Regions from separate parts of the Polaromonas sp. P4_F9 genome, predicted to be linked through region 3. Evidence: predicted binding sites of a transcription regulator. Region 3 holds the regulator's gene; each other region holds the start of a gene.
What was found. Region 3 encodes sigma-54, which starts transcription at its own class of promoters, with help from an activator protein. Its sites were predicted from a motif close to TGGCANGNAANCTGCTTT; they were not measured.
Positions count from the first base shown of each region.

Region 1 (7,218 bases), on a different contig from region 3:
GGCTTAGCGATTTGGATAGTTGTTTTTCCCTTCCTGCCAGCTCGGCCGCATTCCAGAGCAGGTTCCCCAGATAGCCATTTCTTGGTGGCAGAAGTTTTGCTTTCATGGTCTATTCAATGAGCTTAACTACCTAATGGCGGCTCGAAGGCTCGACGACCATGCATAGCGGCTTGATCGGTTCGGCGGAAACAGAGACCTTCGTCGCTCACAGCTACTCAGCTCCAGCAAGCAGATCGTAGCGATGTCGAAGGCGTCAAAAACCGGTTGCGCTTCAGCTTTTTTAACTCCTGTTTTCTGAGGCGCTGTCAGATGCAGACTCTTCTCCCCAACGTCATTTAATTCGACGTATTACTAGTAAAACGTCAATAATTAATATTGCCGACTGAATGATTGTGTATCAATCGCATGGGCGTCTATTGTGCTTTTCAGATGTCTAGCCCGCCGTTGAACCCCAGTCTCAGTGCCCAGGTTGTGGCTTCGCTTCTGATCCCCTAAGGCGGAGAAGAGACATACACATTCATTCGAGGTAACCGGGAGCTCATCGAGAAACAGCACGCCCCGATGGGCCAGTGAGATCTCGCCCGGGCGGGGTGGCGAACCGCCGCCCACCAATGCCACGGCGCTGGCCGTATGGTGGGGCGCGCAGGTCGGCCGGAGGGCCCAGTTTTCCAGCGCGAAGCGACCGCCCAGCGAGGCGACCGCGGCGCTTTCCAGCGCCTCCTCGGTCGTCATGGCGGGCAGCAGGCCAGCAAAGCGTTGTGCCAGCATGGATTTGCCGGAGCCGGGCGCGCCCATCATCAGGACGCTGTGCCCGCCGGCCGCGGCAATTTCCAGCGCCCGCCGGGCCGCCGCCTGGCCCTTGACGTCGGCGAGATCCGGGTAATTTGCCTGCTCCCGGCGAGGGATGGGCGCGATCCGGGTCCAGCCGTCCAGCACCTCGGGTGGCGTGTCACCCGGCAGGAATTGCCTGACCACGTCCAGCAAATGGTGCGCACGGTAGATTTCGGCGTCGGGAACCAGCGCTGCCTCCTGGGCGCTGCCTTCCGGCAGCACCAATTTGGGTGGCCTGGCCGGCATGCCGGGTTTGTCAGGGATCATGGCGCCATCGTTTTTTGCGAGGTGCGCCAGTGCCAGGCTCATGGCCAGCGCCCCTCTTACAGGGCGCAGGTCACCGCCTAAAGACAGTTCCCCCGCGAACTCATAGCCCGCCAGCTTGCGGGCGTCCAGCTGGCCGCTGGCTGCCAGAATGCCCAGGGCAATCGGCAAATCAAAGCGGCCGGAGTCCTTGGGCAAATCCGCAGGTGCCAGATTCACCGTGATCCTCTTGTTGGCTGGAAACTCCAGCCCGGTGTTCTGAATGGCGGAGCGCACCCGCTCGCGTGCTTCCTTCACCTCGGTTTCAGCCAGGCCCACCAGGGTGAAGCTGGGCAAGCCGTTCGCCAGATGCACTTCGACGCACACCGGCCGTGCCTCCAGACCCAGAAGGGCACGGCTGTGCACTAAAGACAAGCTCATTTTTGTAACTCCCTCTTAAATGCATCAAAGTTGTGCACATATTTGAGCCAACTTGGTGCAATATTCGTTTTTCTTGGTTTAGATGTAACGCGACAGTGCGCGAAAAGGTAGACGTGTACCCACAGAACGAGCGGGGGTTTGGCACGTAACGTGCTACGAACAATTCGGGCAACTTCAACCAACTTCAACAACCTTCGGAGCTTCTCATGAAACTTATCCCCGTCCAGGTCGCACTTGCCGCATCACTGGTTATGTCCGGCGCAGTCTTTGCCCAGACGCCAGCCCCTGCCGCAGAGCCCTCCCCGCTGTCATTCAACATCTCCCTGACCAGCAACTACAAGTTCCGCGGCCAGGACCAGGATTACTCCAAGACACGAAGTTTCAAGCCGGCCCTGCAGGGCGGCGTCGATTATGCGTTCAGCAACGGTTTCTACGTGGGTAACTGGAACTCCACCATCAACTGGACCAAGTACCTGCCTTCCGGCGACAACAGCAAGGTTGAGATCGACCTGTATGGCGGTTACAAGTTCAAGGCAGGCGCTGTCGACCTGGATGTCGGCGCCCTGACTTACTTCTACCCGAGCGCTACCGGCGCCAACACGACCGAGGTCTACCTCGGGGCCGCTTACGGTCCGGTCAGCGCCAAGTACTCCCACACCGTCTCCAAAGGTTACTTTGGCCTCGGCAAGGAATACCTGGTGGGCGAGGGCCGTGGCACCGGCTACCTGAACCTGGCGTTCGCCCAGGAAGTGATGCCCAAGGTGACCTTCAAGGCCTCCCTCGGCTTTACCGACCTGAAGAGCGCAGCGAACTCCGCCGGCCTGCCTGATTACATGGACTACAGCGTTGGCGCCGCCTACGACCTGGGCGACGGTCTCTCCCTGTCGGGTGCTGTGGTCGGTGGCAACAAGAAAAACAGCTATCTGTATCCCGCGTCAGTTGACACCAGCGGCAAGTCCATCAACAAGGGCACGCTGGTTGTGACGCTGACCAAAACCCTGTAAAGGCGGCAGAAGCGGCGCACAGCCTGGCCGCTTCCCTATTCATCCTGGAGGAACCTGAAATGAAACTAGTAACGGCCATCATTAAACCGTTCAAGCTGGACGAGGTGCGTGAAGCACTCTCCGGTATTGGCGTGCAAGGCATCACGGTGACGGAAGTCAAGGGCTTCGGCCGTCAGAAAGGCCACACGGAACTGTACCGCGGTGCAGAGTACGTGGTCGACTTTCTGCCCAAGGTCAAAATTGAGGCGGCAGTCTCTGACGAGCTGGTGGACCGCGTGATTGAAGCGGTTGAAGGTGCTGCCCGCACCGGCAAGATCGGCGACGGCAAGGTCTTTGTCTATAACCTCGAGCAGGTTGTGCGCATCCGCACCGGTGAAACCGGCAAGGAAGCGCTCTAAAGCTCGGCTCAACCTAGAAAAAAGAGAACATTGACATGAAAAAACTTCTTGCTTCCCTTGTATTGGGATTGAGTTTGCTGGGTATCGGCGCAGCCGTGATGGCGCAGGCGCCGGCAGCAGCGCCTGCCGCGTCGGCCGCCGCCGAAGCCAAGCCGGCCGAGGCAGCCGCTCCGGCGGCGCCCGCTGCCGCTGCAGCCCCCGCCGCGGCAGCCGCAGCGCCTGCTGCCGCAGCTGCCTCAGCACCTGCTCCTGTTCCCAACAAGGGAGATACGGCCTGGATGATGGTCTCCACCCTTCTGGTGATCATGATGACCGTTCCGGGTCTGGCCCTGTTCTACGGCGGACTGGTCCGCAGCAAGAACATGCTATCGGTCCTGATGCAGGTCATGGTGACTTTCTCCATGATCGTCGTGCTGTGGTTCATTTACGGCTACAGCCTGGCATTCACCGAGGGCAACGCTTTCTTTGGCGGCTTTGACCGGCTGTTCATGAAAGGGATCTGGGACAACGCGGCCGGCACTTTCGCCAACGCTGCCACCTTCAGCAAGGGCGTCGTGATTCCTGAAATCGTGTTTGCCGCCTTCCAGGCGACTTTCGCGGGCATCACCTGCACCCTGATCGTCGGCGCCTTTGCCGAACGCATCAAGTTCTCCGCCGTGCTGCTGTTCATGGCGATCTGGTTCACCTTCAGCTACGCCCCGATTGCGCACATGGTGTGGTTCTGGATGGGTCCTGATGCCTACACGGGCAAGGAAGTGGTTGACGCGATGAACGGCAAGGCCGGTTATATCTGGCAAATGGGCGCGCTGGACTTTGCCGGCGGTACCGTCGTGCACATCAACGCTGCTGTCGCCGGCCTGGTCGGTGCCTATGTGATCGGAAAGCGTATCGGCTACGGCAAGGAGTCGATGGCGCCTCACAGCCTCACGCTGACCATGGTCGGATCCGCTCTGCTGTGGGTTGGCTGGTTTGGTTTCAATGCCGGCTCGGCGCTCGAAGCCAATGGTTTTGCCGCCCTGGCATTCATCAATACCCTCGCTGCCACCGCCGCCGCTGTGCTGGCATGGTGTGTCGGTGAATCGCTGATGCGTGGCAAGGCGTCCATGCTGGGTGCTGCATCCGGTGCGGTTGCGGGTCTGGTGGCGATCACGCCAGCAGCCGGCAATGTGGGTATCGGTGGCGGCCTGGTGATCGGTCTGGCGGCTGGCTTTGCCTGCCTCTGGGGCGTGAACGGCCTGAAGAAACTGCTGGGTGCTGACGACTCGCTCGACGTGTTCGGCGTGCACGGTATCGGCGGTATTCTGGGCGCCTTGCTCACCGGCGTGTTCAACTCCCCAAGCCTGGGCGGCCCCGGCTTTGTGGCTGACTGGACGACGGCCACCGTGGTGACCGCTGCCGACTTCTCGGTCGTGTCGCAACTGTGGATCCAGGCCAAGGCCGTGCTGATCACCATCGTCTGGTCTGGCGTGGTGTCCTTCATCGCCTACAAGATTGTTGACCTGACGATCGGCCTGCGCGTCAGCGAAGAAGACGAGCGCGAAGGTCTGGACATCACCGCACACGGTGAAACAGCCTACAACCGCTAACAGGAATAGAGGAATAGGAATGCCGGGACTGCCCTGAGGGCAGTCCCTTGATCAACGAGAGCCTCCTTTGGATGTTCAGCCCGCCGGTGCCAAGCCGGTGGGCTGTTTTTTTTGCCTGCGCGGTTTGCACAGGCGGGGCGGCTGAAGGGATATGGCCGGTGCCCCGGCGCCGGGCTCACGCCGCAGGTCAGGGCGTCTCGTGCGCTGCCATTCGCTGCCATTGATATACAACAACCCATTTCTCGGGGATGATGCAACTGAGGGTATCGCCGGCGCTTGCAATTTTGTACATTTATTGCTGATTCGGGTGGCCTGTTCATCGATTCAGCAATATCTTGCACGGTCTTGCCCGCACGGAACAATAACCGGAGGTTCAGGATGACGCGTGTGCCGGAAAAATGGCTGTCATTTTTTCGTTGGTTTGGGACCGCATGGGCGTTTTCCCTGCTGATGGTGCTCGTCGTGCTGGGGCTGGTGGTGGAGCGGGAACTGAGCACCTCCCGTTATCAGGCGCACTTTTTTGCCAGCCTGGCCAGCAAGGCCAGCTATGCCCTCGGCGAGGGGCCCAGTCCGTCCATCCGTTTCCCCCACAGCGGACCGTATGACGACCGCCTCGGCTACACGGAGTTGCCGGCATTTCTGGGCAAGCTGACGGGGCGGGGTTTCGAGATCACGCAGCAGGCGCGCTCGTCGGAGGGCATGGTGCGCATCATGGACGCCGGTTACTTTGCCCCCTACCCTGAAAAGACGCAGAGCGGCCTGAGCATCGTCGATTGCCACAAGGACAGTCTGTTTCAGGAGCGCTATCCGGAACGGGCCTACAAAAGTTTTGACGATATTGCGCCCGTTCTGGTGCAGAGCCTGCTGTTCATCGAGAACCGTGAGCTGCTGGACCCAGACCATCCGAAGCGCAACCCGGCCGTGGAATGGGACCGGCTGGCCCATGCCGTGCTGAACAACGTCCGGACCAGCATCACCGGCAATGGCCGCTCACCCGGCGGCAGCACGCTGGCAACGCAGATTGAAAAATATCGCCATTCTTCCGAGGGGCGCACCTCATCGATCCGGGAAAAGCTGCAACAGATGGTGTCGGCCTCCCTGCGTGCCTACCAGCAGGGCGAGGACACCCGTGCAGCACGGCGCCAGATCGTGCTGAGCTACATCAACACAATGCCGCTGTCAGCCAAGGCCGGCTTTGGTGAAGTGCATGGCCTGGGTGACGGCTTGTGGGTCTGGTACGGGCGTGATTTCAACGAGGTCAATCGCCTCCTGAAAGACGTGGACGCGGACGAGAACGGCGGCGATCTCAGCGAGACGGGGCGGCTTTACAGGCAGGCGCTCAGCCTGTTGATCGCGCAGCGCCGTCCTTCCTACTACTTCGACGCCAGCGAAACCGAGCTGGAACAGCTCACCGACAGCCATCTGCGCGTGCTCGGCAGCGCCGGCGTGATTCCACTCGCGCTGCGCGACGCGGCGCTTCGGGCGAGCCTGAACCGGCGCGCCGACAAGGTGCCTGCCGCGGTTGCTTCCTTTGTCGAGCAGAAGGCGGCCAATACGGTCCGTACGCACCTTGCCGGCCTGCTCGGCGGCAGCCGCCTGTACGACCTGGATCGCCTCGATCTCACCGTCGCCAGCACGCTGGATGCGCCGGTGCAGAAGGCGGTCACCCGTGCGTTGCGGGAGTTGCGCGACCCGGCCAGCGCCAAAGCAGCCGGGCTCAGTGGCAAGCAGTTGCTGGACCGCGGCGATCCGGCCAAGGTGGTGTATAGCTTCACGCTGTATGAGCGCGGAAGCGACGTCAATTACCTGCGGGTGCAAACGGACAATTTCGACCAGCCACTCAATATCAACGAAGGCACCAAGCTCGACCTCGGCTCCACCGCCAAGCTGCGCACGCTGGTGACCTACCTCGACATCATGGCCAAGCTGCATCAGCGCCTGGCCGGGCTGGACGCCATACCGCTGCTGGCACTGGAGGTTGACAAGAAGGATGTCCTGACGCGCTGGGCGGCCGACTATTTTCTCACTGCGAAAGACAAGCGCCTGGCCCCCATGCTGGAGGCCGCGCTGGAGCGACGCTATTCGGCCAGCACGGGGGAAGGATTTTTTACCGGTGGCGGATTGCACCACTTTGACAATTTCAAGCCTGAAGACAATGGCAAGGTGATGTCGGTGCGCGATGGGCTGCGCAACTCGGTCAATCTGGTGTTCATCCGGCTGATGCGCGACGTCGTGCACCACTACATGTTCCTGACCCCCGGTTCTTCGGCCAGGCTGCTGCAGGATGCCGACGACCCGCGCCGCGCCGACTACCTGGCGCGTTTCGCCGACAAGGAGGGGCAGGTTTTCATGCGGCGCTTCCTGGTCAAGTACCGCGGCAAGACCGCGCAGGAGGCCGAGGAGGTGCTGCTGCAGGGCGTGCGTCCGACCGCGTCACGGCTGGCAGCCATCTTCCGCACGATTGAACCCGACGCATCGCTGGAGCAGTTCACCGCGTTTGTGAAGCGCCACCGGACGGGCGGCTTCGACCCGGCCGAGCCCCGGCTGGCCAAGCTCTACGCACAATTTGCGCCCGGACAGATGTCCCTGGCCGACCGCGGCTACGTGGCGGGTGTGCATCCGCTGGAATTGTGGCTGGTCGGCTACCTGCGCAACCATTCGGGGGCAAGCCAGTCGCAGGTGATGCAGGCCAGCAGCGCCGAGCGGCAGGCGGTG
Region 1 is NZ_JBFUJT010000008.1:45,860-53,077, forward strand. Features, by position in the region: gene AC1DUB_RS08965 (hypothetical protein) at 1-106, opposite strand, end outside; partial or broken gene AC1DUB_RS08970 (YifB family Mg chelatase-like AAA ATPase) at 532-1,515, opposite strand; gene AC1DUB_RS08975 (TorF family putative porin) at 1,722-2,519, shown strand; gene glnK (P-II family nitrogen regulator) at 2,579-2,917, shown strand; gene AC1DUB_RS08985 (ammonium transporter) at 2,953-4,503, shown strand; gene AC1DUB_RS08990 (biosynthetic peptidoglycan transglycosylase) at 4,882-7,218, shown strand, end outside.
Region 1: the regulator sigma-54 is predicted to act here: its motif matches at 1,655-1,672, upstream of AC1DUB_RS08975 (TorF family putative porin).

Region 2 (7,218 bases), on a different contig from region 3:
GCATGGTGCCCGCGGTCACACCGCGCGAGAGGTGCGAACGGAATTTGACCCATTCAAAAAACTGGCCGGGGTCACGCTCAAAATCGCTGTTGCGCAGCATGCGGATGATTTCCAGGTAAGTCTGGTTTTGCGTCTCCCACACCTCGGTGGTCAGCGTGCCCCGCACGGCGCGGGCATTTTCGCGGGCGTTTTTCAGGCACGAGATGATGCTTGACGAGTTTTTCTCGTCACGCACCATGAAGTCCATCACTTCACGCGGATTGATGCTGTCGCCGTACCTGGCGGCATAGGCCGGTTTGAGCTCGCTGATGCTCAGCAGGCTCTGCCAGCCGCCTTGCGCCACGGCCGCGGACTGGGGCAACAGCGAGGTCTGGTAGTTCACGTCGAGCATGCGCGCGGTGTTCTCAGCGCGCTCGGTGTAGCGCGACATCCAGAAAAGGTGATCTGCAGTTCTCGATAGCATGATCAGTTCCCTCCAATCGGTGACTGCGACTGTGACTGCCATTGCATGGGCGCCGCCGAACTTCCTTCCAGAATCCAGGTGTCCTTGGTGCCGCCCCCCTGTGAGGAGTTCACCACCAGCGAGCCATCCTTCAGCGCCACGCGGGTGAGGCCGCCCGGCACCATCTGCACGTCCTTGCCGCTCAGCACAAAGGGCCGCAGGTCAATGTGTCGCGGCGCCACGCCGCTTTCGACATAAGTGGGGCAGGTCGACAGGCTCAGCGTGGGCTGGGCAATATAGCCCGCGGGATTGGCCAGCAGCGCCTGGCGGAAGTCCTCGATTTCGGCCTGGGTGGCGGCCGGCCCCACCAGCATGCCGTAGCCCCCCGCGCCATGAACTTCCTTGACGACCAGGTCCTTGAGGTTGGCCAGGGTGTACTGCAGGTCTTCGGCATTGCGGCACATGTAAGTCGGCACGTTCTTGAGGATGGGTTTTTCGCCCAGGTAGAACTCGATCATTTTCGGCACGTACGGATAGATCGACTTGTCGTCTGCCACACCGGTGCCGATGGCGTTGCACAGCGACACATTGCCGCTGCGGTAGACATTGAGCAGCCCCGCGCAGCCCAGCGTGGAGTCGGGACGGAAAGCCAGCGGGTCCAGAAAATCGTCATCGACACGGCGGTAGATCACGTCCACCCGCCGGGGTCCGCGCGTGGTGCGCATGTAGACAAAGTTGTCCCTGACAAACAGGTCCTGGCCTTCGACCAGTTCCACGCCCATTTGCTGCGCCAGGAAGGCGTGTTCAAAATAGGCCGAGTTGTACATGCCGGGCGTGAGCACCACGACCGTCGGCTCGGCCGTGGCGGGCGGAGCCATCGCCCGGAGTGTCTCCAGCAACAGGTCGGGGTAGTGGGCCACCGGGGCCACGCGGTTCTCGCTGAAGAGTTCGGGGAACAGCCGCATCATCATCTTGCGGTCTTCCAGCATGTAGCTCACGCCGCTGGGGACCCGCAGGTTGTCCTCGAGCACGTAATATTCGCCCTCGCCCTGCGCATTGGGCGCGCGCACGATGTCGATGCCGCTGATGTGAGAGTAAATGTTGCCGGGCACGTCGACGCCCATCATCTCGGGGCGAAACTGGGCATTCTGGAAGATCTGCTCGGACGGAATCACGCCGGCCTTGATGATCTCCTGGCCGTGGTAGACGTCATGGATGAAGCGGTTCAGCGCCGTGACACGCTGCACCAGCCCCTTTTCCATGCTGGCCCATTCATGGGCCGGAATGATCCGGGGAATCAGGTCAAACGGAATCAGCCGCTCGGTACCCGCGCCGTCCTCGTCCTTGGCGCCATACACGGCAAAGGTGATGCCGACGCGGCGAAAAATCATCTCGGCTTCGGCGCGGCGCGCCTCCATCACTTCGGCGGGCTGTTTGGCCAGCCAACGCTGGTAGCCTTGGTAATGGTCACGGACGCTGGACTCCGTTGCATTCATCTCGTCAAACATGGGTCGGCTCATTGGCTTGGTCTCCAGCAAGGTTTGCGCATGGCGTAGTGATGACTAGCTTAGCAAGTTATGCGCCAGATTGGTGAATCGGGTGCCGTATCGCACTTTTCTTTTTCTATTTTGTCCTCTTCTCTTTTCGCCTTTTTTTCTCCTTTTCTCCTCCTTTTTTTCCTTCCTCTTTTTCTTTATGACTCAGGCACATGATGCCAGTAGTGCCGGCCTTGTTGCCGCTGGCACACGATGTCCGCCGGTTTCACGCTCTGCCAGGTGGCGGCGCCACACTGCGGCGACCTGAGCAGCCTGATGCCGCGCTCGCTGTAGCGCGCCACCACCGACTCCACCGGATGGCCAAAGCGGTTGCGGTAACCCGCCTGCGCCACCGCCAGCCGGGGCTGGACAGCGTCGAGGAAGGGGGCGCTCGACGATGTCTTGCTGCCATGGTGCGGTACCAGCAAAAAGTCGGCCTTCAGGCTGGCCGGGCTGGCGCTGCCGGCCAGCCTGAACTCCTGGGCGGACTCGATATCGCCCGCCAGCAAGGCGGTCTGAGCGCCATTGGACACGCGCAACACGCAGCTCATGGCATTGGATTTGTTTGCCGCCTCGTAGTCGGCGGCCACCGGGTGCAGCACCTCGAAAGTCACCGCGTCCCAGACCCAGCGCTGGCCCGCCGTACAGCGGGCCGATTTGCGCAGCGCCTGCAACTCATGGCTGTCTTCAATGGAGCTGAGCAGGTTCGCCTGCGGCTGCATGGCCAGCACGGCCGGTGCACCGCCAATGTGGTCGATGTCGCGGTGGCTGAGCATCAGCATGTCCAGCCGCTCGCCGAGGGCCCGCAGCAGCGGAACCAGCACGCGGTGCCCGGCATCGCTCTCACGCGAAAAACGCGGGCCGGTGTCATACAGCAGGGAATGGGTGGCCGTGCGCACCAGCACCGCATTGCCCTGTCCGATGTCCGCCGCCAGCAATTCAAACTGTCCCGGTGCAACCCGCGCCGGTTGCCATAACAGGACTGGCAGCATCAGGGGAATGCCCAGCACGCGCCAGTGCCACGGCAGACGCAGCGCCAGCAAAACGCCCCCCAGTACGCCGAAGGCGGCGCACCACAGCGGCGCGGCAGCCACGCTGACGGATGCCAGCGACCAACTGGCCAGCCATTGCAAAAACACTGTCAGCAGGCCCACCGCCCACGCCGCCGCATCCCACAGGGGTGCCCACAGCACGCCCAGCATTGCCAGCGGCGTCACGACCAGCGTCACCCAGGGAATGGCCACCGCGTTGGCCAGCAGGCCCACCAGTGACACCTGGTTGAACAGCAGCAGCGACAAGGGCGTGAGCGCCAGCGTGACCACCCATTGCTCCCGGGCGGCACGCAGCAGCCCGGCCGCCGGTTTAGCAAGCAGCCGCGGCACCCACCCGCCCTGCGCCACCTTTCCGGAAAGAAACTGGCTGTCGCCCGTTGGATCACGGGTGCCAGATGTGCCTGGAGTTGTAGCAAACAGCACGCCCACCGCCACAAACGACAGCCAGAAACCGGCTTGCATCAGCGCCCAGGGGTCCAGCGCCACCACCACGGCCATGGCCAGCAGCCAGGTTTGCAGCCAGGGCCACTGCCGGCCGCTTTGCCGCAGCAACACCACCGTCGCCAGCATCCAGATGGTTCGTTGCGCCGGCACGCCCCAGCCTGAAAACAGCGCGTACAGGGCCGCCAGAAAAAGGCCGCCCCAGGCCCCGGCGCTGATGGCCGGCAGCGCCAGGCAAAGCCGGGGCGTCAGCCCGACAGAACGCCGCCACAGGCCGCTCAGGAGCAGCGAGGCGAGCCAGGCGAACATGGTGATGTGCAGGCCCGAAATACTCATCAAATGGGCGACACCCGTGGCGCGAAAGACATCCCAGTCAGCGCGCTCGATGGCATTCTGGTCACCCACCACCAGGGCGGCCACGACACCGGCCAGTTGCCGGTTGTCGATGCGCTGGAAAATCGCTTCACGCACCGACTGCCGGGCGCGCTCCACCGGATGCTCCCAGCTGCCGGAAAGCCGCCGAGGCGGCGCATCGTGCGGTCCGGCACGCACATAGCCGGTGGCCTGAATGCCCTGCTCCCAGAGCCAGAGCTCGTAGTCGAACCCGTGCGGGTTGCTGTTGCCGTGCGGGGCCTTGAGCCGCACCGTCATTTGCCAGCGCTCGCCGGCGCGCAGGCCATGCAAGCCAGTGGGTGGCTGGCGCTGCAACTCCAGCGCAATTTCAGACGGATCAGCACTTTCTGCCGGGAGTGCCCTGGCCTCCTGTACCCCGAAGCCGGTATACCAGCCGAGCAAAATTTGCGGCGGGAGGGTGACTGTTTGCCCGTTCAGGCGGGCCGATTCAATAGCCAGACGAAAGCGCAGGCCGTCTTCTGCGGGTTGTGGCATGGCCAGGACCACACCCGTCACGGCAATATCACGTCCCTCCAGCGCGGGGTCGAGTGCCATCGACTGAAACACGGTGGCCCGCCATCCCGTCAAGGCAAAGCCCAGCAAGGCAGCGAGCACCACCGCAGCCAGGCCGGCACCGCGCCAACCCCTCCTGTTCAGAGTCGAGGCGCCACCGGCCCTGCGCCGCAAGCCGCCCATCACCAGCCCCGCGAACGCCGCCAGCGCCGCCGACGCGGCATACAGGCTGCCCATCCACAAACCGGGCTGCTGCAATTGCAGGGCAACCCCGGTGATGAAACCGCCAAAAACAAGGCCAGGCCCCATGGAGGCAGCCCATGGTCTGGCCAAAATGCGGTCGCCCACGGCCTCCCTCCCCACTTGTTACTTGTTATTGCTTGATTTATTCGATGCAATGGCTGCGTGCTCAACGGCCGGGCGAGGCAAAAAGCCGACAAAGCCTGTTTGGCGCAGCTCTTGCTTGCAGAAATGTAGCCGAAGCGGAGTAAGCTGTCCCGAGGGGTCGCCCGAGTGGCGATCCACTCTTTTTGTGTTTTGATTGGCGCTGTTGCGCACCGATGCCCTAATTTGAAAAAGCGAGGCTGCCTTGTCGATCCACGTTGCACTGAGCCACATCACCCATTACAAATACGACCGCCCGGTGAAACTGGGCCCCCAGGTCGTGCGCCTGCGGCCTGCGCCGCACAGCCGGACCCGCGTGCTGTCCTACTCCCTCAACTTCGAGCCGGCCAAACATTTCATCAACTGGCAACAGGACCCGTTTGCCAATTACCAGGCCCGGCTGGTGTTTCCGGATCCCACCCGTGAATTCAAGGTCACGGTGGACCTGGTCGTCGAGATGGCGGTGTTCAACCCCTTTGATTTCTTTCTGGAGCCCAGCGCCGAGGAATTTCCTTTTACCTACAGCGCCAGCCAGAAGCAGGAACTGGCGCCCTACCTGGCGACCCAGGCCGCCACGCCGCTGTTCAAGCGCTATCTTGAGCAGACCGACCTGAGTCCCAAGCGGACCATCGACTTCCTGGTCGGCCTCAACCAGCGCCTGCAGTCCGACATCCAGTACTCCATCCGCATGGAGCCCGGCGTGCAAACGCCTGAGGAAACCCTGCAACTGGCCTGCGGCTCCTGCCGCGACACCGGCTGGTTGCTGGTGCAGCTGCTGCGGCACATGGGCCTGGCCGCGCGATTTGTGTCGGGCTACCTGATCCAGCTCAAGGCCGACGTCAAGGCGATTGACGGCCCCAGCGGCGCGGAGACCGACTTTACCGATCTGCACGCCTGGTGCGAAGTATTCCTGCCCGGTGCCGGCTGGGTGGGGCTGGACCCAACATCGGGCCTGATGGCGGGCGAAGGCCACATCCCGCTGGCCTGCACGCCCGAACCGTCCAGTGCCGCCCCTGTGGAAGGCGGCGTGGACAAATGCGAGGTGGAGTTCGAGCACCACATGGCGGTGCAGCGGATTTACGAATCACCGCGCGTCACCCAGCCCTATACCGAAGCGCAATGGGCCGACGTGCTGGCGCTGGGCGAGGCGGTGGACAAAGACCTGGTGGCCGGCGACGTGCGGCTGACGATGGGCGGCGAGCCCACCTTCGTGGCCACCACGGACCGCGATGCCGCGGAATGGAACATCGACGCCCTGGGCCCCACCAAGCGCGGCTATGCCACCGAGCTGGTGCAAAAGCTGCGCGCCGAGTATGGCGAGGGCGGTTTTCTGCATTTCGGGCAGGGCAAGTGGTATCCCGGCGAGCAATTGCCACGCTGGGCGCTGAGTATTTTCTGGCGCAGGGACGGTCAGCCGATCTGGCAAAACCCGGCCCTGTTTGCCGATGAACGCAAACCCTGCCAATACACGAGCGCAGATGCGCAGCGTTTCATCAAGACCCTGGCGGGCAAGCTGGGCCTGGCCACGAACTACATCACGCCGGGCTATGAAGACACCTGGTACTACCTGTGGCGCGAGCGGCGCCTGCCGGTCAACGTCGACCCTTTTGACTCCCGCCTGGATGACGCGATGGAACGGGAGCGTTTGCGTCGCGTCTTCATGCAGGGGCTGGACTCCGTGGTGGGTTATGTGCTGCCGCTGAAGGCGAAGGAGGCTGCCTCGCCGGCCCTGGCCGGGCCCAAATGGTCCACCGGTCCGTGGTTCTTCCGCGATGAGCGCATGTACCTGATGCCGGGCGACTCACCCATGGGTTACCGGCTGCCGCTCGATTCGGTGCCCTGGGTTTCCAAAACAGACTACCCCTACATGATCGAGGCCGACCCGTTTGCGCCGCGCCAGGACTTGCCATCGACATCGGTGCTGGCCGCACGCTACAACGCCGCGGCGGCGGTGGCGCGGGGCGCTCCGCAGCCGGCGCCTGCGGCTGTCTCGCAGGCCTCGCCCCCTCCTGCTGGCAGCAGTGCGAGCTCGCTGGCGCAGTACATGGCGCGCTACATGACGGGCAACGCGGCACTGACGCAGGCCAGTCGCATCCTGCAGTTTCGCCCCACCGGCGACAGCAGCATGGGTGGCGGCACCGGAGGCACCGGCGCGGCCGCTCCGTCAAGCCACGTGCCACCTCCTGCCAACGAGCAGCGTGCGCCCAAAGCCTTCGAGTCTGCCGGCTGGCTGACGCGCACCGCGCTGTGCGTCGAGGTCCGCGACCCCGCTCGGGCCAATGGCCCGAAAGACCCGAAAGATCCGGATAAGGCAAAAGACAAACCCAGGGCCGACCCTGACAGCAAGGCCAACAAAAGCAAAAGCGGCGAAACCGGTGCCCTCTACGTGTTCATGCCCCCGATGGAGCGGCTGGAGGACTACCTGGACCTGCTCGCGGCCGTGGAAGCGACCGCGCAA
Region 2 is NZ_JBFUJT010000017.1:169,691-176,908, reverse strand. Features, by position in the region: gene AC1DUB_RS16540 (alpha-E domain-containing protein) at 1-463, opposite strand, end outside; gene AC1DUB_RS16535 (circularly permuted type 2 ATP-grasp protein) at 466-1,962, opposite strand; gene AC1DUB_RS16530 (DNA internalization-related competence protein ComEC/Rec2) at 2,136-4,685, opposite strand; gene AC1DUB_RS16525 (transglutaminase family protein) at 4,966-7,218, shown strand, end outside.
Region 2: the regulator sigma-54 is predicted to act here: its motif matches at 2,010-2,027, upstream of AC1DUB_RS16535 (circularly permuted type 2 ATP-grasp protein).

Region 3 (7,218 bases):
CCGGCAGTTTGCCGTGGCCTATTTGCGCCATGAGCAGGACCTGGACCTGCGGGCCTTCTCGGTCAGGTTTGACAACTACTACCTCGAGTCCAGCCTGTACAGCTCGGGCCGTGTCGACAGTGCGGTGCAAAAGCTCAAGGACGCCGGCAAAACCTACGAACAGGACGGCGCCCTGTGGCTCAAGTCGACCGATTACGGTGACGACAAAGACCGCGTGATGAAAAAGGGCGACGGCAGCTACACCTACTTTGTGCCTGACGTGGCCTACCACCTGGCCAAATGGGAGCGCGGTTTCAGCAAGGCCATCAACATCCAGGGCATGGACCACCACGGCACGATTGCCCGCGTGCGCGCCGGGCTGCAGGCCGCCAGCGCCGGCATTCCGCAGGGCTACCCCGACTACGTGCTGCACACCATGGTGCGCGTCGTGCGCCATGGCGAAGAGGTGAAGATCTCCAAGCGCGCCGGCAGCTATGTCACGCTGCGCGACCTGATCGAATGGACCAGCGCGGATGCCGTGCGCTTCTTTTTGCTCAGCCGCAAACCCGACACCGAGTACGTCTTTGACATCGACCTGGCCCTGGCCAAGAACAATGAAAACCCGGTGTACTACGTGCAATACGCCCATGCGCGCATATGCTCGATTCTCGGCACTTGGGCCGCGCAGAGCGGCGATCAGAGCCAGCTGAAAAGCGTGGACCTGTCGGCCCTGGTCAGCCCGCAAGCCCAGGCCCTGATGCTGCTGCTGGCCAAGTACCCCGACATGCTTAGCAATGCGGCCGCCGGTTTGGCGCCGCACGACGTGGCCTTTTACCTGCGCGAGCTGGCCGCCTGCTACCACAGCTATTACGACGTCGAGCGGATTCTGGTGGACGACGAAGCCGTGAAGCTGGCGCGCCTGGCGCTGGTCGCCGCGACGGCGCAGGTATTGCACAATGGCCTCAAGGTGCTGGGCGTCAGTGCGCCCCACAAAATGTAGGCAACCATGAAGCACACACAGCGGAATGCAGAGCGAAATTCAGAGCAGGATTCAGAGGCAGGCAAGAAAATTGGGCAAGGTATGAGAAAACAACGAGGCGGAACCCTGCTGGGTCTGGTGATTGGCGCGCTGATCGGCCTGGGCGCTGCGCTGGCCGTGGCGGTCTACATCACCAAGGTGCCGGTGCCTTTCATGAACAAGAGCCAGTCGCGCAATCCCGACAGCGACGCAGCGGAAGCCAAAAAGAACCGGGACTGGAACCCGAATGCCCCGCTGGCGGGAAAAACGCCTGTGAAGCCGCTCCCTTCTGCTTCCAGCGCTTCCGGCGAACCCGGCACTGTGCCGGCCCCCGCCACGGCGACCGCGCCCAAGGCGGCTCCCGCGCCCCCGGCGAAGCCCGCCCCCTCCGCGGATCCGCTGGGCGATCTCGCCAAGGCCAAGGCGGACGCCGCGCCCGCCGTCTCGGGCGTTGACCCGTTCAGTTATTTTGTCCAGGCCGGTGCATTCCGTACGCCAGAAGACGCGGAGCAGCAGCGCGCCAAGCTCATGCTGCTGGGCGTGCAGGCCAAGGTGAGTGAGCGCGAGCAGTCGGGCCGAACGGTGTACCGCGTGCGCGTTGGCCCCTTTGATAAAAAAGAAGACGCCGACAAGGTCAAGGAGCGGCTGGACGGCAACTCGATAGAAACAGCCCTCGTCAGGGTGCAGCGCTAACCGGGGTGAACTTTTATGGGCGGGGGCGTACCAACCCCTGTACGAAACGGCCGGCCGGCTTGTTTTTTTCACTGAATAAGTAAGTGGCCGCTTTGCAAAATACCCCCACACAGACCCACAGACCAGGAAACCAGGAGAAAAATTGATGCAACGACGTGAGTTTTCGCTTTCAGCCGCTACCGTGGCAGCCGCCGCCACTTGGGGAGGCGTTGCGCTGCCCACAGCCGCGCAGGCTCAGGCCCGCGCCTTCAAGGAGGGAACGGATTATTTGACGCTGGGCAAACCCGCTCCCACCGACGTGCCTGCCGGCCAGGTCGAAGTGGTGGAATTCTTCTGGTACAGCTGCCCGCATTGCAACGCCTTTGAGCCGCAACTCGAGGCCTGGATCCAGAAAGCGCCCAAAGACGTGACCGTCAGGCGCGTGCCGGTAGCCTTTCGTCCCGATTTTGAGCCGCAGCAGCGTCTTTTTTATGTGCTGGAAGCCATGGACAAGCTCAATGAGCTGCACAAAAAGGTGTTCAATGCGATCCATATCGAGCGTCAGGCGCTGAACACGGCGGATCAGGTGGCGGCCTGGGCGGAGAAGCAGGGCCTGAACAAGGCCAAGTTTGTCGAGCTGTACAACTCGTTTTCCGTCAGCACCAAGGCGCGCAAGGCCACCCAGTTGCAGGACACCTACGCGGTCGACGGCGTGCCGGCCCTGGGCGTCGGCGGGCGTTACTACACGTCTGGCCAGCTGGCCCAGAACATGGACAGGGCCCTGCAGGTCACCGATTACCTGATCGCGCAATCGCGCAAGGCCAAATAAGCGCGCGGCAAGTCGGCAAGTCACACGCCGGCGCCCGGCGTTGGCCCGAAAACCCGCCCACCCGTGGCGGGTTTTTTTATGGGCCCAATTTGGCCCTGGCCGCCATTCCCGGAGCTGGCATGGCTACAATCACTCAAAACAAGCAGCAAGATTCGTGCCTTTATGAAACACCCCATTTTTCCCTTGATCGTGCTGGCCGCACTGGCGGCCGGGGCCGTGTTTCCCGCCGCGGCCGAGCGGGCTGACCGCGACAAGCCGATGAATGCGGAGGCCGATGCCCTGCGTTACGACGACCTGAAACAAACCAGCGTGTTCACCGGCAATGTGGTGATCACCAAGGGCACCACCATTGTCCGGGGCGAACGGGTGGATGTCAGCCAGGATCCCCAGGGCTACCAGCAGGCCCTGGCCGTGGCGGCGCCGGGCAAGCTGGCCTTTTACCGGAAAAAGCGCGATGGCGTGGACGAGTACATCGAAGGGGAAGGCGAGCGGATCGAATACGACAGCCGTGCCGACACCGTCAAATTCATCAAGCAGGCCGTGGTGCGGCGCTACAACGGCGCGACCCTGGTCGATGAAACGACCGGCTCCCTGATTGTTTATGACAACAACACCGATGTGTTCACTGTGGATGGGGGCGCGCAAAACCGCACGGCCACCAATCCCACGGGGCGGATTCGCGCCATGCTGTCGCCGCGCGGCGCCGCATCGGCACCGCAGCCGCCGGCCGGACCCGCGCTCCGTTTGCGTCCCGGCACCACGCTGGGGCCATGACGGAAAGCCGAAAAATGGACAGAACGGACAATCAACCCGCGGATGCGGTGACTGACACATCGTCGGTCAATACCCCGGCAGCCAATACTCCGGCGGCCAGCACCGCACCGCCGAGCCGTCTGGTGGCCCAGGGGCTGCAGAAATCCTATGGCAGCCGCAAGGTGGTGCAGGATGTCTCGCTGTCCGTGCAAAAAGGCGAGGTGGTGGGCCTGCTGGGCCCCAATGGCGCGGGAAAAACCACGTCGTTTTACATGATCGTGGGGTTGGTGCGTGCCGATGCGGGCGAGATCTCCATCGACGGCCAGTCGGTCGAGCACATGCCGATTCACCTGCGCGCGCGCCTCGGGCTGAGCTACCTGCCGCAGGAAGCGTCGATTTTTCGCAAGCTCACCGTGGAAGAGAATGTGCGCGCCGTGCTGGAGTTGCAGCTGGACGCCAGCGGCAAGCCGCTGGGCCGCGCAGACCTTGAAAAGCGGCTCGAAGCGCTGCTGCAGGATTTGCGGGTCGATCATTTGCGCGACTCGCCGGCGCCGGCGCTGTCGGGCGGTGAGCGCCGCCGCGTCGAGATTGCGCGCGCCCTGGCGACGCAGCCGCGGTTCATCCTGCTCGACGAGCCTTTTGCCGGTATTGATCCGATCGCCGTGATCGAAATCCAGCGCATCATCGGTTTCCTGAAGTCGCGCGGCATTGGCGTGCTGATCACCGACCACAATGTCCGCGAAACGCTGGGCATTTGCGACCATGCCTACATCATCAGTGACGGCCATGTGCTGGCGACCGGCACCCCTTCCGAGATTGTGAACAATGCCGATGTACGCCGCGTTTACCTCGGTGAACACTTCAGAATGTGATGGCTCCCCCCCGTTGTCGCTCACTGCGTGTAGCTCCCTCCCCCCTGCAGGGGGCGGCGCCTGCGCCCCGGCAAAGCCGGTTGCACGGCCCCCGCTTGGTTAATACATCCCAATTCGTTTTGTCGTGCGCTTAGGGATGCCATGAAACAAGGCCTTTCCCTCAGGGTCTCGCAGCATCTGGCGCTCACGCCGCAACTGCAGCAGTCGATCCGCCTGTTGCAGCTGTCCACCCTTGAGCTGAGCCAGGAAGTCGAGCAGATGCTCGATGAAAATCCGTTCCTGGAAGTGTCGGAAGAAGCCGCGCCGCGCGAGGAGTTTGGCCTGGAGAATGCCGATACGCCGGTCAGCCAGGACAGCCGGGAGTTTGAGTTTGCTGGTGATTCAGTAGCAGGAAGCCCTGATGAACCAAGGGTTGCAAGCCAAAACGATGTAGATACAGGGCCCGAGATCAGCTCCGAGGCCAAGCTGGAAGAAAGCTGGGAGGGCGACGGCACGGTGGAGTCGGCGCCGGACGACAGCGAATGGGGCGGCGACGCGCCTGCCCGCAAGAACAATGTGGATGACAGCGAGGCCGAGGCTTCCGACCTGGCCCGCAGCCATGAGTCGCTGCAGGACCATTTGCACCGTCAGTCGCTCGGCCTGCGCCTGTCGGAGGAAGACCAGGCGGCGCTGCATTTCCTGATCGAGTCGCTCAATGACGACGGCTACCTCGAAGACAGTCTCGCGTCACTGGCCGCCGGCCTGGCGGGCGACGACCTTGAGCAGGCGGAAGAGCTGGAGCAGCACTTTGCCATGGCCCTGAAGCTGCTGCAGCACATGGAGCCCGCCGGCGTCGGTGCCCGCAACCTGGCCGAGTGTCTCGGCCTGCAACTGCTCGACTGCAAGGACTGCGACGAGACCCGCGCAGCGATCGCCATGTGCAAGCAGCCCATGGAGCTGCTGGCCAAGCGGGATATGAAGCGCCTGTCCTACCTGTGCGGATTTCCGGAGAGCGTGATCCGGGGCGCCATCGCCGTGATCGGCCGGCTGGACCCCAAGCCCGGGCGGCGGTTTGTCAACGTCGAGCGCAACCTCATCGTGCCCGACGTGATCGTCGTCAAGTCGGGCCGCGGCTTCAAGGTCTCCCTCAACAGCGAGGTCATGCCCCGCCTGCGCGTGCACGACATCTATGCCAATGCGCTGAAGCAGCACAAGGGCCAGAATGGGCAGGCCCTGCAGCAGCGCTTGCAGGAGGCACGCTGGTTCATCAAGAACATCCAGCAGCGCTTTGACACCATCCTGCGCGTGAGCAGTGCGATTGTGGAGCGACAAAAGAATTTCTTCACACACGGCGAGCTGGCCATGCGTCCGCTGGTGCTGCGCGAAATTGCCGACGAACTGGGCCTGCACGAGTCCACCATCTCGCGCGTCACCACGGCCAAGTACATGAGCACGCCGTTCGGCACCTTCGAGCTCAAGTACTTTTTCGGCTCCGCGCTGGGCACCGAGACCGGCGGCAACGCCTCCAGCACGGCGGTGCGCGCCCTCATCAAGCAGTTTGTCTCGTCCGAGAGCCTGAAAAAGCCGCTCAGCGACAACCAGATTTCCGAAATGCTCAAGGAGCAGGGCATTGAATGCGCGCGCCGCACCGTGGCCAAGTACCGCGAGGCTTTGCGCATCGCGCCTGCCAACCTGCGCAAATCGCTTTGAAAGAGCCCCTTGAGGCCCTACTTATGAACCAACTTCAACTCTTTTTACCCTGCGCCGCCGGCGTCGAGGCCTTGCTGGCCAGCGAGGTCAAACGCATCACCGGCATCGAGGGCAAGGCCTGGCGCGCCGGTGTGCAGTTGCAGGGCTCCTGGCGCGATGCCCTGCAGCTCAACCTGCACAGCCGCCTGGCCCAGCGTGTGCTGATCGAGCTGCAGCACAACCAGTACCGCAGCGAGCAGGACCTCTACAACGCGGCAGCCAGCGTCGCATGGGAGATCTGGTTCACGCCCAAGCAGACCTTCAAGGTCGAGATCACCGCGCAGCACAGCCCGCTGACCAGCCTGAACTTTGCAGCGCTCAAGGTCAAGGACGCCATTGCCGACCGCTTCCGTGCCAAGTACGAGGTGCGCCCCGATGTGGACACGCGCTGGCCCGACGTGCGCGTGTATGTGCACCTGACGACCGACACGGCGACCATCTACATCGACACCTCGGGCGAGCCGCTCTTCAAGCGCGGCTGGCGCGAAGACAAGGGAGACGCTCCCCTGAAGGAAACACTGGCCGCCGCCATGATTGCCGCCAGCGGCTGGGACCAGCAGTGCAAAGAGGGTGTGCCACTGTACGACCCGTGCTGCGGCTCCGGCACCATCGTGATTGAGGCGGCGCAGATTGCCTGCAATATCGCGCCCGGCATCAACCGCCGCTTTGCCTTTCAGAAGTATTTGCCCTTCCAGGCCCATGTGTGGGAGGGGCTGCTCGACCAGGCCGAGGCCGCCATCACGGAGCCGACGGCACCGGTGTTTGGCAGCGATGTGTCGTTCCGCATGGTGGATTTTGCCGAGCGCAATGCCGAGCGCGCGGGCGTGGCCAACGCCGTGCAGCTGCGCGGCGGTGATGCGCTGCAGCGCATGCCGCCCGCGCCGTCCGGCGTGATGCTGGTGAACCCCCCCTATGGCGAGCGCATTGACGTGGCCGGCGTGGCCGGCATCACCGGCGTGCAGGGACGCGACCAGCGGCGCCAGCAGGGCCATGGCGTCAGCGGCTCCTGGGACGGCACCCAGGCCATCGACGAGTTTGGCCAGCCGCTGCCGCGTGATGCATCCGAAGCCGGCCAGGCCGACGCTCCGCGCGACCGCTCGGCCAACCCGGGGCGCGAGCAGGCACAGACGGAAACCGGCGAAGAAGCCTCCGACTTCTTTCCCCGGCTGGCCACGCACTGGAAGAAGAACTACGCCGGCTGGACGGCTCATGTGCTCACGCCCGACCTGAAGCTGCCCGGCAAGATGCGCCTGAAGGAGTCGCGCCGCGTGCCCATGTGGAACGGCCCGATCGAATGCCGGCTGTTCCGCTTTGATATGGTGGCCGGCTCGGCGCGCGGCAAGCCCGCACCTGCATCTACATCCACT
Region 3 is NZ_JBFUJT010000016.1:34,434-41,651, reverse strand. Features, by position in the region: gene argS (arginine--tRNA ligase) at 1-979, shown strand, start outside; gene AC1DUB_RS15340 (SPOR domain-containing protein) at 1,061-1,690, shown strand; gene AC1DUB_RS15335 (thiol:disulfide interchange protein DsbA/DsbL) at 1,836-2,498, shown strand; gene lptA (lipopolysaccharide transport periplasmic protein LptA) at 2,661-3,272, shown strand; gene lptB (LPS export ABC transporter ATP-binding protein) at 3,287-4,123, shown strand; gene AC1DUB_RS15320 (RNA polymerase factor sigma-54) at 4,265-5,812, shown strand; gene AC1DUB_RS15315 (THUMP domain-containing class I SAM-dependent RNA methyltransferase) at 5,836-7,218, shown strand, end outside.